DNA from 2 places in the Vibrio sp. F13 genome. Region 1 is predicted to be linked to the other one. Evidence: predicted binding sites of a transcription regulator. Region 1 holds the regulator's gene; the other holds the start of a gene.
What was found. The regulator CRP, encoded in region 1, controls carbon source genes, mostly activating them, when cyclic AMP is high. The targets are predictions, from matches to a motif close to TGTGANNNNNNTCACA.
Positions count from the first base shown of each region.

Region 1 (7,890 bases):
AGGCGAGGGCGGTATCATTTCTCCAACGTCTGAATTTGTGAACACCGTTCGTGAACTGTGTGACAAACACAATGCACTGCTTATCTTTGATGAAGTGCAAACAGGTAATGGCCGTACTGGTAATTTCTATGCTTACCAAGGTCTAGGTGTAACACCAGACATCTTGAGCACAGCAAAATCTCTAGGTGGTGGTTTCCCTATCGGCGCAATGCTAACAACTTCTGAACTTGCGACACACCTAAAAGTTGGCACGCACGGTTCTACTTACGGTGGTAACCCACTGGCGTGTGCAGTAGCAGAAGCCGTTGTTGATGTAGTTAGCCAACCTGAAACTCTGGCTGGCGTGAAAGAGCGTGAAGCTCTGTTCCGCGATGGCCTAGCTAAGATTAACGACAAGTATCAAATTTTCAGTGAAGTTCGTGGTAAAGGCCTACTACTAGGTGCTGCGCTTAACGAAGAGTGGCAAGGACGTGCACGTGACGTATTAGTAGCAGCAGGCGAACAAGGCTTGATGGTACTGGTTGCGGGTGCAAACGTGGTTCGTTTTACTCCATCACTGGTTATCACTACACAAGAAATTGAAGAAGGCTTATCAAAACTAGACAAAGCAATCGCTACGCTAGTTTAGCCTGAGCGGCGTCATAGGAATGATCGCCACTAGAGCGATCCCATGACGTTCTGCTAAAGGCCCAAGCTTCTGGTTTTGGGCCTATTTTGCATCTGGAGGGAATATTGATGCTAGTTGTTCGCCCAATAAAACTATCTGATTACGATGCGCTGCATACCTGCGCCGTTGAGTCAGGACACGGATTCACATCTCTTCCGGTTAACGAAGAACTGTTAACTAACCGAATTACCCATTCTGAATACAGCTTTGCGAAAGCAGACGTGACCGAACCCGGTGATGAAGGCTATCTAATGGTGGGTTTCGACGCTGAAACTGGCGAAGTTGCTGGTACAACGGGTATCGAAGCTTCCATTGGCTGGGATGTGCCTTTTTACTCGTACCACATCAGTAAAGTGGTTCACTCTTCACAGCGCCTTAAAGTGAATAACGTGGTTAAGCTGTTGACGTTTGGTAATAACTACACAGGCTGCAGCGAAATTTGTACGCTGTTCTTACGTCCTGATTACCGCAAAGGCTTAAACGGTCGACTGATGTCTAAGTGTCGTTTCCTACTGATGGCTGAGCACCCAGAGCGTTTCTCAAAAACGATCTTTGCTGAGATGCGTGGTGTATCAGATGCGGAAGGCAATTCTCCTTTCTGGCAATGGCTGCAAGAACATTTCTTCTCGATTGACTTCACGCTTGCCGATTACCTAACCGGTATTGGTAAGAAAGGCTTCATTGCTGACCTAATGCCTAAGCTACCTATCTACGTGAACCTACTGAGCAAAGAAGCTCAAGCGGTGATCGGAGAGGTACATGACAATACGCGCCCTGCACTTAAGTTGCTGGAACGTGAAGGTTTCACCAACCGTGGTTATGTCGACATCTTTGATGCAGGCCCAACGGTTGAGTGTGATCTAAGAAACATCGAATCTGTGCGTCACTCAATTCGAGCACAGGTTCAAATTGCAGAGCACTCTAGCTCTAAAGACTTCCTAATTGGTAATACCTCGTTTGAGAACTTCCGCGCAGTAGCCGCGAAAGGTGCGTATGACCAAGCAAGCGACACAGTGATTTTATCATCTGAAGTAGCAAGCGCTCTTGAAGTAAAAGAAGGCGAATTCGTTCGCATGTTGGCTCAATAAGAGCGGCGATTATCTGTCGAAGATTTTAAGGATAGAAGTATGACTCAGTGGATAGCAGGACAGTGGGTGGCAGGTCAAGGTGACGCCATGACATCAGTAAGCCCATACAACAATGAAGTAGTGTGGCAGGGTGATAGCGCAACACCAGCACAGGTTGAATCTGCAGTAGCATCAGCTCGTGAAGCCTTCTTGGTTTGGAAAAAACTGAGCTTTGCAGAGCGTGAAGCGATCGTGTTGAACTTTGCTGAAAAAGTTAAAGAGAACAGCGAAGAAATCGCACAAATCATCGCTAAAGAGACGGGTAAACCGATTTGGGAAACTCGCACTGAAGCGGGCGCAATGGCGGGCAAGATTGCTATTTCCATTCGTGCTTACCATGAGCGTACCGGGGAAGCTTCACGTGAAGCGGCAGGCAACCAGATTGTACTTCGTCACCGTCCATTAGGCGTGATGGCAGTATTTGGCCCTTATAACTTCCCTGGTCACCTACCAAACGGTCATATTGTTCCTGCACTGCTATCGGGTAATACCGTGGTATTTAAGCCTTCAGAGCAGACACCTTGGACGGGTGAGTTTACGATGAAACTATGGCAAGAAGCGGGCCTTCCAGCTGGCGTAATCAACCTAGTACAAGGCGCTAAAGAGACAGGTATCGCACTAGCCGATGCTAAAGGTCTTGATGGCGTGCTGTTCACAGGTAGTGCCAATACCGGTCATATCCTGCATCGTCAATTCGCGGGCCAACCGGGCAAGATGCTGGCACTAGAAATGGGCGGCAACAACCCTATGGTGATCAGCGACCAATACGGTGATGCAGACGCAACGGTATACACTATCATCCAATCAGCTTTCATCAGTGCGGGTCAACGTTGTACATGTGCTCGTCGTTTGTACGTGCCTGTTGGCGAGAAGGGCGATCTGCTACTCGATAAACTGGTCGCAGCTACGCAAAAGATTCGTGTCGATCAGCCTTTCGCGGAACCAGCTCCTTTCATGGGCCCTCAGATCTCTGAAGCTGCCGCTAAATTTATTCTAGACGCGCAAGCTAATCTGCAATCGTTAGGTGGTGTCAGCCTAGTAGAAGCAAAAGCGGGTCAGGCGGCGTTTGTTTCTCCTGGTATTATCGACGCAACCAACATTGCTGAACTGCCGGATGAAGAGTACTTCGGTCCACTGCTACAAGTGGTTCGTTACCAATCGCTAAAGCAAGCGGTTGAGCTAGCTAACGACACTCGTTTTGGTTTGTCTGCGGGTCTTGTATCAACAGATGATTCTGAATGGGAATACTTCGTTGACCATATCCGTGCGGGTATTGTTAACCGTAACCGTCAGCTAACAGGCGCAAGTGGTGATGCACCATTTGGTGGTCCGGGTGCTTCAGGCAACCTACGCCCAAGTGCTTACTATGCGGCGGACTACTGTGCTTATCCTATGGCTTCAATGGAAGGCGGTGAAACTCAACTTCCAGCAACGTTTAGCCCGGGTATTGAGCTTTAATTTAGGCTAATGAGTCTTAGGCTCATGCGTTAAGCTTGAAATAGGGAAGTGGTGTTATCGCTTTCCTTTTCCATCACGTCCGACACCTAGATTGGGCGGTAGATAATAATAGAAAAAGTATGTCACAGGCTGATGGCTGCTGACTCTGTGTCTCAGCCTCTCCCTCTCTTATCCAAATTACTAGCTTGCTAGAACCTTTGACAAGGAGTCACCATGACGCCCGATCTACTCTTTAAATCACTTTGGGACGATTACATTCACAGGCTTTGTCCATCGGCTGAGAAAGTGCATCACTTGCTGAAAGAAGACGAAGCGCTGATTAATGATCACATTGCATTGCGTACTTTCAATGTTGCTCCTTTGGGTATTGAAACATTAGCGAAGCCTTTCCTAGAGTTAGGCTATAAGGCGTGTGGCGACTACTTGTTTGAGAGCAAGAAGTTGGTGGCTAAGCATTACGAGCACCCAAATCCAAAACAACCAAAAGTGTTCATTAGTGAGTTGAAGGTAGAAGAGTGTTCAAGTGACTTGCAACAGATCGTTGCTAAGTTGGTTGAGCAAGTGGACTCAAGTAAGCTTCAAGGTCATGAGTTCTTGTTTGGTGGTCGTCTTTGGGATTTGAGCTTCGCTGACTTCCAAGTACTAGCGAAAGAGAGCGAATACGCGTCTTGGCTCGCGGCTCATGGATATGGTGCAAACCACTTTACGGTGAGTGTGAACCAGCTAAATGAATTTGATGAAGTGCAGGCGGTGAATGACTACCTGAGCGAGTCAGGCTTCACAATCAATGCATCTGGCGGTCAGGTTAAAGGCTCTCCAGAGGTCTTATTAGAGCAATCATCAACAATGGCAGACAAAGTCCCAGTTTCATTTGTTGAAGGCAATGAGATGATTCCTGGCGGCTTCTATGAGTTCGCTAAGCGTTATGCGATGGTCAACGGTGAGCTTTACACAGGTTTTGTTGCAGCATCAGCTGACAAAATCTTTGAGAGCACCAACGGTTAACAAAAGGTACGAGCACGGACTTTGTCCTAGAGATTCGAGTACGCTTCGCTTCGAGGAAGTTTACAAATAGGATTCTGTGAGTTTTTATCGTATCTCGCATCTGCTCTCTGGGTCTTCAGAAAACAAAAAAGCCACCAAATTCGCATTTGGTGGCTTTCAAATTTTTGGCTCAGTTAATCGAGATTAACGAGTGCCGTATACCACGATAGTTTTACCGTGTGCAGAAATTAGGTTCTGCTCTTCTAGCATCTTCAAGATACGACCAACGGTCTCACGAGAACAACCAACGATCTGGCCAATCTCTTGACGAGTGATCTTGATTTGCATGCCGTCAGGGTGAGTCATTGCATCTGGCTGTTTCGCTAGGTTTAGTAGCGTTTGAGCGATACGACCTGTTACATCAAGGAACGCTAAGTCACCAACCTTTTGGCTAGTTACTTGTAGACGGTTTGCCATTTGCGCTGAAAGGCGCATTAGGATATCTGGGTTCACTTGGATAAGTTGACGGAATTTCTTGAAAGAAATTTCAGCTACTTCACAAGGAGATTTAGCACGAACCCAAGCTGTACGCTCTTGGTCTTCTTCGAACAAGCCAAGCTCACCGATGAAGTCGCCTTGGTTTAGGTAAGAAAGAATCATTTCCTTACCTTCTTCGTCTTTGATAAGAACTGCCACAGAACCTTTAACGATGTAGTACAAGGTTTCTGCCTTTTCACCAGCATGAATCAAAGTACTTTTTGAAGGGTACTTATGAATATGACAGTGTGAAAGGAACCACTCTAATGTTGGATCGGTTTGAGGTTTACCTAGAACCATAATATCTCACTTCCTCTGCAGGGTATGCTTGCCGCTTTCCGTATTTTAGCTAAGCCTGGATTGACTTGTAGGATAAGAGCACTCGTTGAGTGCTGCAAGCTATCTTGTGTTTCGTTTAAGAATAGTATCCTTTTTCAGGTACTATTTCTTGATTTTAATCGTGACCAAGCTACGATTTTTTACGCAAAATTGTGCACATGATCACGGTATGAAAAGTAATCAACCAGAATGTCGTTTTGTTAACCTATTTTTCCGGTTTCGATGAGTTGTTGCAGGATTGGCCTCACAATGAGCTCCATAGCAAAACTCATCTTGCCGCCTGGCACTACTAGCGTGTTATGACGAGACATAAACGAGCCATCAATCATAGCCAGAAGGTAGGGGAAATCGACGTTTTTGATGCCACGCAAACGTATAACTACGAAGCTTTCGTCTAAACTTGGAATCCCTTTGGCGTTGAGAGGGTTAGATGTATCTACGGTTGGAACACGCTGAAAGTTGATGTGAGTGCGCGAAAATTGTGGGGTAATGTAGTTAAGGTAATCATCCATCGAACGAACAATGGAATCCATTACGGCTTCGCGTGAGTGGCCACGATCGCGGGTGTCACGAACGAATTTTTGAATCCACTCTAGGTTTACGATAGGTACCATGCCAATCAGCAAATCGACGTGTTGAGAAACGTTAATGTCGCCATCAACCACACCGCCGTGCAGGCCTTCGTAAAACATCACATCGGAGTTTTCAGGGATCTCCTGCCATGGCGTAAAGGTGCCTGGCATTTGATTGTAAGGCACGGCTTCATCGAAGGTGTGCAGGTAGCTTCGTACTTTACCTGTGCCTTCGTTACCGTATTTACGGAAGAACTCTTCTAGCGCACCAAAATCGTTGGCTTGTGGACCAAAGTAGCTGATGTGCTTACCTTGCTCGCGCGCTTTACGGATCTCGACATCCATCTCTGGGCGAGTGAAGCGATGGAAACTATCTCCTTCAACCCAAGCTGCCTTCACGTCCATCATATTGAACATTTTACGGAAGGCTTCTGAGGTGGTGGTGGTGCCGGCTCCAGATGAACCCGTCACCGCAATAATTGGATGTTTAGCGGACATGACAACCCTTGTCTTTTGAGTAACTTACTTGTTAGCAATCGTTTACCACTATAACACGGCTCCTTTATGAGCGCAGCTTAGAAGCGTTTTGTGACTTGAATATCAACGGTTTCATGGAGCTCAGAAAACACAATTCTGACTTCTCCTGAAGCTAATTGATGTTTCACTTGATCAATCTTGTTTTGCAGTGAAACCTCTACGTCGCCGTAGTCTGTGCCTTCACGCAGCACGAACTCTTTGATGAGGTTTTCCAGTGTCTCTGGCGCAATGTCTTGCCATGGGATGATCATAAATACTTCTCTCTTTTATGTTCATAAATAGGTTTATTGATGTAGAAATGCGTGTGCTTAGTATTGTTTTACTTCTATTTACTAAGGCTCGGTCATTATGCCGAATCTTGGATACTTTCATAGTAGGCAGGCAAGGCTTCTTCTAACCAAAACCTTGGCTTGAGTGTACTGCCAGTAATAAACCCAACATGGCCGCCTTTTTGAAACAGTCGATAATCGATGTTATCGGGCAGAACAAATTTTGGGATCACATCATCGGTCATGAAAGGGTCGTCTTTGGCATGAATGATCTGAGTCGGTAGTTTGATCTTATTGAGCTTAGGCAGAGCAGAACATTGCGCATAATAATCTTGGGCATTTTTGAAGCCGTGCAGAGGCGCAGTGATTCGTTCATCAAACTCATACAGTTTGGTGATGTTCTTGATGGCTTCAGCGGTGATGCCAAGTTTTTCCTGCAGCAGGTTAACCTTTTTTAGCGCATTCGATTTTAGAGAGTTGAGCAGGTACTTCTTATAGAGCTTGGAGAAACCACGCTCAATACGACTAGAGCAACACGCTAAGTCAAAAGGAGCAGATACGATGGTCGCCGCCGACAGCAATGGGTCGTCTGCGTACTCAGCCAAATAGTTCGCCAGCATGTTTCCACCTAAAGATATGCCAACCGCAACCTTAGGGTTATTCGGAAACTGGGCGTGCAGGTGTCTTAGAAAAAAGCGCGCATCTTCGACTTCACCTGAATGGTAAGCGCGAGCCAGGCGATTGGGTTTTCCGCTGCAGCCTCTGAAGTGCATCATCACGGACAACCAACCATCTTTAGCAAACGCATTCATTAATCCATTGGCATAAGGGCTCTCAAAGCTACCTTCTAAACCGTGGAATAGAACGAATATCGGCTTGCTACTGCGATCATTTTTATTTGAGGTGTCACCGTCTGGTGATTCGCTCCAAGCAAGATCAAGAAAGTCACCATCGGGTGTTTCTAAGGTTTGCCAGTGAGGATGAAACAGCGCCTGCTTCCTAATAAACCGTGGCACTAAGGTTTGTAAGTGCGGATTAGAGAGACCAGCAGCTGCGGTAAATATTGTCATAAAAACGATCCATGCTTCTTTATACGGGTTTTGATAACGTGTTGAGTTTGTAACGAAACGCCCACGTTTTTATTTGAGCTTGGTTGATTCTCGGCATAAGCGCAAGGCTTCACTTATACGAGATACAAAAACAGACTATGGGTAACCGTTTGAATAATATCAAGGTTAAGCTTGGATCTTGATTGAATAAAAGGGAAAGAGAACGAGCTAGGGCTGTGGTGCTGGTTCAGAAAAAGCGTCGCAGAGGTTTTCAGCCCCTAATAAACGACAGTACTGAAAAGTGAGCGGTGATTGCTGGTTAGCGTACAGTTGTAGGGAGTTTATACAGTC
Region 1 covers NZ_CP170175.1:2,056,982-2,064,871, forward strand. Annotated here, with positions in the region: gene LMH68_RS09395 (aspartate aminotransferase family protein) at 1-628, shown strand, start outside; gene astA (arginine N-succinyltransferase) at 736-1,755, shown strand; gene astD (succinylglutamate-semialdehyde dehydrogenase) at 1,795-3,252, shown strand; gene LMH68_RS09410 (DUF1338 domain-containing protein) at 3,466-4,257, shown strand; gene crp (cAMP-activated global transcriptional regulator CRP) at 4,441-5,073, opposite strand; gene LMH68_RS09420 (phosphoribulokinase) at 5,313-6,182, opposite strand; gene LMH68_RS09425 (YheU family protein) at 6,260-6,472, opposite strand; gene LMH68_RS09430 (hydrolase) at 6,568-7,560, opposite strand; gene LMH68_RS09435 (TIGR02444 family protein) at 7,768-7,890, opposite strand, start outside.

Region 2 (7,890 bases), 890 kb from region 1:
AACGAGTAACGAAGAGCTAAAATCAAATTCGAGATATGAGTAAGCTTGTGACAAGAGCTGAAACTGATACGATATAAGAGTAAATCGGTAAGGTAAGCATTACTCACCAAAGAAGTCCGTTCTAGCTCTTCGTATCCCGCATCTCGTTTACCCGCATCTATATATTTCCGTCATTCCCTACAGCGAGGAACGAGCGTGATAGGGAATCCCACAAACACACCACGAAAGAGACTCCCAACTCCTTCCTTCGTCAGTCTAGGGAATGATGAATCGAAAAAAGATTCGAGATGCGTGTAAGCGAGTATCGAAGAGAAAGAGCCAATGCGCGTTGAGAGTATACGAGTAACATAAAGCATCACACAGCATATGATTTCTCTGCTCTTCGAATCTCGATTACTCGTCACTGTAACTTAGATACAAAAAAGGCTGCACAGAGGCAGCCTTTCAATCAAACAAAGCGAGTGAGATTAAACCGAGAATGGGTACTTAATCGCTTCGTGGCATTCGTAACCTTCAACCCAGAAGTCATCCATCGTTACCCATGTTTCCAAATCTTCTAGAGACTTAATCTGAGGATTGATATGGAATGTTGGGCCAGCTAACGGCTCACGCTTTAACTGGATATCACGCATAGGTGCAAGTTGATCTTCGTAAATATGAGCATTTACTAGCTTATGGTAAGCCACGCCAGCTTTCTTACCCGTGATTTGCGCCATGATAGCTAGGAAGACATACACTTGAACCATGTTGAAGTTCAGGCCTAGGGGTACATCGCAAGAGCGCTGAGTGCTGTTTAGGTACAGAGTATCACCAAGTAGTGAGAAGTGATGGCTGTACATACACGGACGCAAACATCCCATGTGGAACTCACCTGGGTTGTAGAAGTTTAAGATCTCGCCGCGGTCATCAATACCGTTAGTTAGATCATCAACAATCTTCTTCAGTTGGTCGATATGACCGCCGTCAGGTTTTGCCCATGCACGTCCTTGAACGCCATAAACACGGCCCATGTCATCTTCACCCTTGCGGTAAGGGTTATTCAGCCATGCTTCATTCAGGTTAGAATTCGCATCCCAAGTTTTAGTCCCTAGCTTACGAAAATCTTCAGCATTGTCGTAACCACGGATATAGCCAAGCAGCTCAGCAACTGCGGCTTTCCAAAAACTCTTACGCGTTGTTACCAGTGGGAATTGGTTATTACCAACATCATATTCAAGGTCAGCATTGATCACGGTTAGGCAACGCTTGCCCGTGCGTTCATTTTCAATCCAAGTACCGTCATCAACGATACGCTGACAGAGATCTAAATACTGTTTCACACCAATTCCTTACTTCGTTTGTTGTGGTAATTCGTCTTTGTAGTGACCACGCTTGTATGCCCACACCATCATCAACACACCGATGATAACCATTGGCAGTGACAAAATTTGTCCCATAGAGATAAATCCACCGAACAAACCTAGGTGAGCATCAGGTTCACGTACGTATTCTACTAAGAAGCGGAATGTACCATATCCAGCTAGGAATAACCCTGATACAGAACCAAGAGGACGCGGCTTTTTGATAAACCAGTTCAAGATGAAGAACAGCACGATACCTTCAAGCGCCATCTCGTAAAGTTGAGATGGGTGACGAGGAAGTGGACCACCGTTAGGGAACACAATCGCCCATGGCACATCAGTCACACGGCCCCAAAGCTCGCTGTTCATGAAGTTACCTAGACGGCCCATACCTAAACCAAATGGGACGAGTGGTGCAATCATGTCTGCCACGCCAAAGAAGGTGCGACCATTCTTTTTCGCATACCAGAACATTGCGGTGATAACACCCAGCAAGCCACCGTGGAAAGACATACCGCCAGTCCATACCTTAAATAGGTACAGTGGGTCTGCTAGGAAAAGGTCAAAGTTGTAGAAAAGTACGTAGCCAATACGACCACCCAACACCACACCTAGAAAGCCAGCAAACAGTAAGTCTGATACTTGCTCTCGAGTCCAACCACTACCCGGTTGATCAGCTCGGCGATTTGCTAACCAAAGAGCAAACATAAAACCGACAAGGTACATTAGGCCGTACCAACGAACTGAGATTGGTCCTAGTTCAATAAGAACAGGATCGATATTTGGGAATTCGATAAAACCCTGAGACATACTTGGCTCTCTATCTAAATTAATTAACGGTTAGCTCAATGACTAACAGAAAAGACACTACAGCAGCATTGTGGCTGCTATAAACATTAAAAATACCGCAAAGAATTTCTTCAGCACAGGGGTTGGCAATTGAGTGGCCAGTTTCGCACCCACTCGAGTGGTCAAAACTGAGGTACAAGATATCGCGATCAAAGCCGGTAGATAAACATAACCCAAGCTATACGCAGGAAGATCATCGACAGAAGATCCATGCCAAATGAAACCTAGCATTCCCGAAATCGCGATAACACAACCGCATACCGAAGATGAGCCGACGGCTTTACGCATTTCCACACCGTGATGGTTAAGGAAAGGTACCGATAAAGACCCACCGCCAATGCCCGCTAAGCTTGATACCAAACCAATCCCGCCGCCACACAACACGGTTTTAGCTGAACCCGGCATCGATTTTTGGCTCTTGGAGCGAATCGACAATAGCATTTGCAACGCCAACACCAAAACAATCACACCAAAGACTTTTGGTAAGTATTGAGCTGGAATTACATCGGCCACGAAAGAGCCGAGGAAGCCACCTATCACCACACCTGGCATCAACCATTTAACGACAAACATCTCTACGTTACCCAACTTTAGATGGTTAATCGCAGACGATCCCGACGTAACGATGATGGTTGATAGCGAAGTAGCCAATGCCATTTGCATCGCAAACTCTTGGGGGATACCCGCTTTAGGAAGCAAAAACAGTAAGGCAGGAACAACCAGCAAACCACCACCAATGCCTAGCAAGCCTGCTAAAACACCAACAATAGCACCAAGGCCCGCTAACAAGCCTATCAGTTCATATGACACGTTAAATCCTATTTTTTACCTGCTCGAATGAAGCCTGTAAATTCACGCTCTTCGAAATAGTTCAGCATCATACTATAGATGTCACTACCATACGGTTTTGAAAGTGCCTTATTTGCCAAATCCTGTAATTCAGCCAAGTTCGATTGACGAATCAAATATTTGGTTCTTGCGACATTCGAGGTATTCATACTTAACGTCTCATACCCCAATCCAATCAATAGCAGCGCGCCCATCGGGTCACCGGCTAACTCGCCACAAATACAAACAGGTAATTGATATTGCTTACAAGTATCATGAATTTGTTTTAATACCATGATCACCGCAGGGTGCATTGATTCATAGACATCGGATACTCGTGAATTGTTCCGATCAACCGCTAATAAATATTGGGTTAAGTCGTTGGTACCGACTGAAACAAAGTCGACCTTATGCGCAATCAGCGGCAGTATGTACAGCATGGATGGCACTTCAATCATGATACCAACGCGAGGCATACGCACTCGGTTATCAAGCTCATGCACTTCATCATACGCTTGTTCAATCAACTGTAGCGCGTCATCCAACTCCTGTGCACCAGAGATCATCGGCAGCAAAATACTCAAGTTATGGCTTTCACAGCTCGCACGTAGCATGGCACGTAACTGAATAATAAAGATGTCAGGATGATCGAGCGTAAACCGAATACCACGCCAACCAAGGAATGGATTGTCCTCTTCGATAGGAAAATACGGTAAGGCCTTATCACCACCGATATCGAGTGTACGCATCACCACTTGTTTCTCTGGGTAGCTTGCCAGTACAGAACGATACTGCTTGAATTGTTCATCCTCTGACGGGAATCTTTGCTGCAACAAGAAAGAAATTTCAGTTCGATACAGCCCTACGCCATCAACGCCTTGGTTGATAGCGATGTTAGTGTCTGCACTTAAACCCGCATTAAGCAGAATCTCGACTTGCTTGTTGTCTTGCGTTTTTGCCGGTAGGTACAGCTCGCGATTGACCATAGAGGAGAGCTCACTCTCTTCTAGAATCAGCCCTCGATACTCTTTGAGCAGGCTTTTAGTCGGCTCAATAAAGATCTCACCGCTATACCCATCAACAATCGCTCGCTTGCCATTAGCTTGAGCTAGGTTGAGGTTTACCCCCATGACGGAAGGTATGCCAAGCGCTCGAGATAAAATCGCTGCGTGCGAGTTCGCCGCCCCTTCCAAGGAAATCACCGCTAAGAGCTTTTCTTTGGGAATAGACGCTAATACCGAAGCGGTTAACTCACGAACCACTAGGATAATCGGCTTATCTAACGTGCGAAGTTCATGTTCAGAGTTGTGGAGGAAATAGAGCAGCCTTTGTCCGAGCTCTCGGATGTCTTGTGCTCTCTCACGAAGATACACGTCCGACATACGAGCAAAGCGATTAGAATAACTCTCTACAACCTGTCTTAGTGCCCAATCGGCTTTATCGCCTTTCTGGATTTGGCTTTTTAGATCCTTACGCAGCATAGGATCGTTGAGTAAGTGAGTAAACAGGTCAAAGATCGCCAACGCATCTTTATTGATTTCGCTATCTAAGCGCTTTCGCATGCGCTTAAAGTCATTGAGGGCGTTTTCAACCGCTACCGCCAACAACTCATGCTCTCTCTCTATATTGAGCGTCGAAGCAGGATAAACATCGGTGAGTTCAGGCTGAGTGTTGTCCCACCATAAGTCACCAATCGCCACGCCCGATGAAGCTGCAATACCTTTAGTAGCCGGTAGCTTCTGTTGCTCTAACAGCCAATGGCCTTGAGTTTGGGCGTGCGCCACAATAACGGCAAGTTGTGCAGAGAGCGTGACAAGGAAGGATTCTTCCATCTCACTAAATAAACGTGGGGTCTTCTGTTGAATGACCAATACACCGAGCACTTGCTTGCGGTGGATAATCGGAGTACCGAGAAAAGAGTGATAGACGTTTTCTCCAAGCTCTGGAAAAAACTTATAAGCAGGGTGAGCAGACGCTTGTGCAAGGTTGATAGGTTCAGCACTTCTTTTAACAAGGCCAACCAGACCTTCGTCAAAACCAATGTGAATGCTATTGCCTTTGAAGATCAGGCCTTGAGTTGCCATCAACTCAAGGCGCTGCATATCATTATTTGCCAAATACACGGTGCAACATTCCGTCTGCATCGCACTGCATGTCTCTTTAACCAAAATATCAAGAGCCGTCGACACATCTTCAACTCTTGATACGTGTTCAACTATTTCCCTTAGTTGACTGAGCATGCTTAACCTCTACGCAATTTGCGCTTTCCTTTTATTTTTCGCTCTTTAAACGGCATTGCTAAAGATGCGAACTCTTTCATCGCTCGACGGTAAACATCTCGCTTGAAAGAAACAACTTGTCGAACTGGGTACCAGTAACTCACCCAACGCCAACCATCAAACTCAGGTGTACTTCCACGCTGCATATTGATATGCGATTCATCGCAATCTAAGCGCAAAAGGAACCACTTCTGTTTTTGTCCAATACAGACAGGTTTAGAATCCCACCGAACCAGTCGTTTGGGTAGCTTGTAGCGTAACCAATGACGACTTGTCGCGACGATCTTTACATCCTTTTTAGTAAGGCCAACCTCTTCATACAACTCGCGGTACATTGCCTGTTCCGGAGTCTCACCTTCATCTATTCCCCCTTGAGGGAATTGCCATGAATGTTGCCCGTATCGTTTAGCCCAGAAGACCTGACCATGGTTGTTACAGATTACAATACCAACATTTAATCGGTAACCATCGCCATCTATCACTGGCCAACCTCTATCTAAATTTTTAATTACTCTGATTTTTCCACATATCCCCAATCGGAGCAAACTTAGTGACGTGATAAGCGCTATATTTATGAATAATAACTAGGAATATGGATAAGTTTTGCTCAAATTCTAGTTACCCACACAATAGTGAGACATAGACCACATTTATTCACCTTTTCTGTGAATAACTATGTGAAGAATTACCCGCAATCGTTTTTTTTAATCCATAGATTCATCAACACCAAAAACAACAAATCAGTCAAAATAATTTTATTATTATATAAATCAGTAAATTAAAATAACATTCTAGTTTTAAAAAACATTAGAAATGTAAAAGATCTTTCAGAAACCTGACATGGTTAAAGATCAACCACTCCGATGTTTATCCACACTACTAAGTGAAAGATTCATTTTGAACCCCATTTGGCAAGCATTTTATCCACCATAAACCCCTGTTTATTTATCCACTAAATTAATATTTCAATTAATTACCTTTATGTCCTGTGGATAACCCTGAATTTGATCCCTTCTCTCGCAAGGAGATCATTTCTTAACCAGTCGTCATTTGGTGATAACTTCTGATAAAATCATTTTTTTGATCATGCCTTTTATTATGAAACCAGAACCACAAACACAACAAGAGCTGTTAGAGCGCGCGTATGCCATCGCCGGAATGACCTTTAAAGAGCTCGCTGACGAAGCTGAGATGGTGATGCCAAACGACCTTAAGCGTGATAAAGGCTGGGTTGGGCAGCTATTGGAATGGCACTTGGGTGCACCTGCAGGCAGTAAGCCAGAACAAGATTTTGCCAAGCTCGGTATCGAGCTAAAAAGCATTCCGATTAGCTACTCTGGCAAGCCACTCGAAACCACCTTTGTGTGTGTTGCTCCTTTGATGGGTGTGCAAGGCATAACTTGGGAAACCAGCCACGTTCGAAACAAGCTGTCTAAGGTGTTGTGGATCCCTGTCGAGGGAGAAAGAGAGATCCCGCTAGCAGAGAGGCATGTAGGATCCCCTTTGCTATGGACACCAAGCGAGGCTGAAAACGAGCTTCTAAAAAGGGATTGGGAAGAACTGATGGAATTGATCGTGTTAGGCAATGTTGAACAAATAACAGCAAGGCACGGTGAAGCGCTGCATCTACGACCAAAAGCCGCCAACAGCCGAGTGTTAACGGAAGCCTACGGTGCAAGTGGAAAGCCCATCAAGACTAAACCGCGTGGTTTTTACCTAAGAACTCAATTCACCCACAAATTGCTGACGACACACTACGCATAGGTCGCTTAACGCACTTCAAAGATAGGATGATCAGTGTGTTATCAACCGTCGGTAGTAAGAAACGAGTTCTAATGAGGTTTGAGCGCCAGTTCAATATCACAGTAGCTTTGGCTTGGCTCATTACCAAACTCATCATAGGCGTTGTGTAAGCGAAGATACGCCTTTTCAAAGCCGAGCCGGAGTAACTCCTCTTTCACTTGATCCAAGGATCCAAAGTGAAGCGGCTCGCCGTCTTGCTTTACCGGTTCTAGCTTATGTTTGTACTCCACCGCCAATAGATATTCTGAAATATCAGAACAGCCAATAACGTACACTTTGGGTGTTTGATAAGAGTCTTTGCGCTCTCCATGTAACCACATGTCTAATTGATGCTTTTGCATAGCCGGCCTCCCTTGCTCTATAAAGCTTAGTAGAACTCTTTTCCTTTACTAGATAACGACTTAAAAAAGCACAGATCTCGGCTTAAAAAAGCAAAAAAGAGAAGCAAGCGCTTCTCTTTTTTGGCCAGTTCTAGTTCAAAAGTTTGCACTTTCGACGCCATAACTATCACTGTTAATTATCTTAGGGGTTGAAAGGTGCTATCAACCCCGCAGATTACGTCGGTATTCGCGCACTTAAGACACGACGAAGGTGACGTACTCGACGTTCAATCGTGACGACTTCTGGTTCAGAAAAACCAATCGGTCGACCGTCAGCTTCAAGACCAATATCTCTTAGTAAGTGAGTATTGTTCCATGGTAGATCATATGAACTGCGACGAACTTTTCGTTGCCATTCACGCTCTTCACGACGAAGGTCTGCACGGATAAGGACTGTTGCTAATTTTAAAT
Region 2 covers NZ_CP170175.1:1,163,264-1,171,153, forward strand. Annotated here, with positions in the region: gene LMH68_RS05310 (thymidylate synthase) at 468-1,319, opposite strand; gene lgt (prolipoprotein diacylglyceryl transferase) at 1,329-2,150, opposite strand; gene LMH68_RS05320 (sulfite exporter TauE/SafE family protein) at 2,208-2,999, opposite strand; gene ptsP (phosphoenolpyruvate--protein phosphotransferase) at 3,008-5,257, opposite strand; gene rppH (RNA pyrophosphohydrolase) at 5,260-5,778, opposite strand; gene mutH (DNA mismatch repair endonuclease MutH) at 6,395-7,060, shown strand; gene LMH68_RS05340 (DUF6482 family protein) at 7,129-7,440, opposite strand; gene LMH68_RS05345 (hypothetical protein) at 7,655-7,890, opposite strand, start outside.
Region 2: rppH (RNA pyrophosphohydrolase) is a predicted target of CRP. The motif match lies at 5,930-5,945, and genes of this name have one in related genera.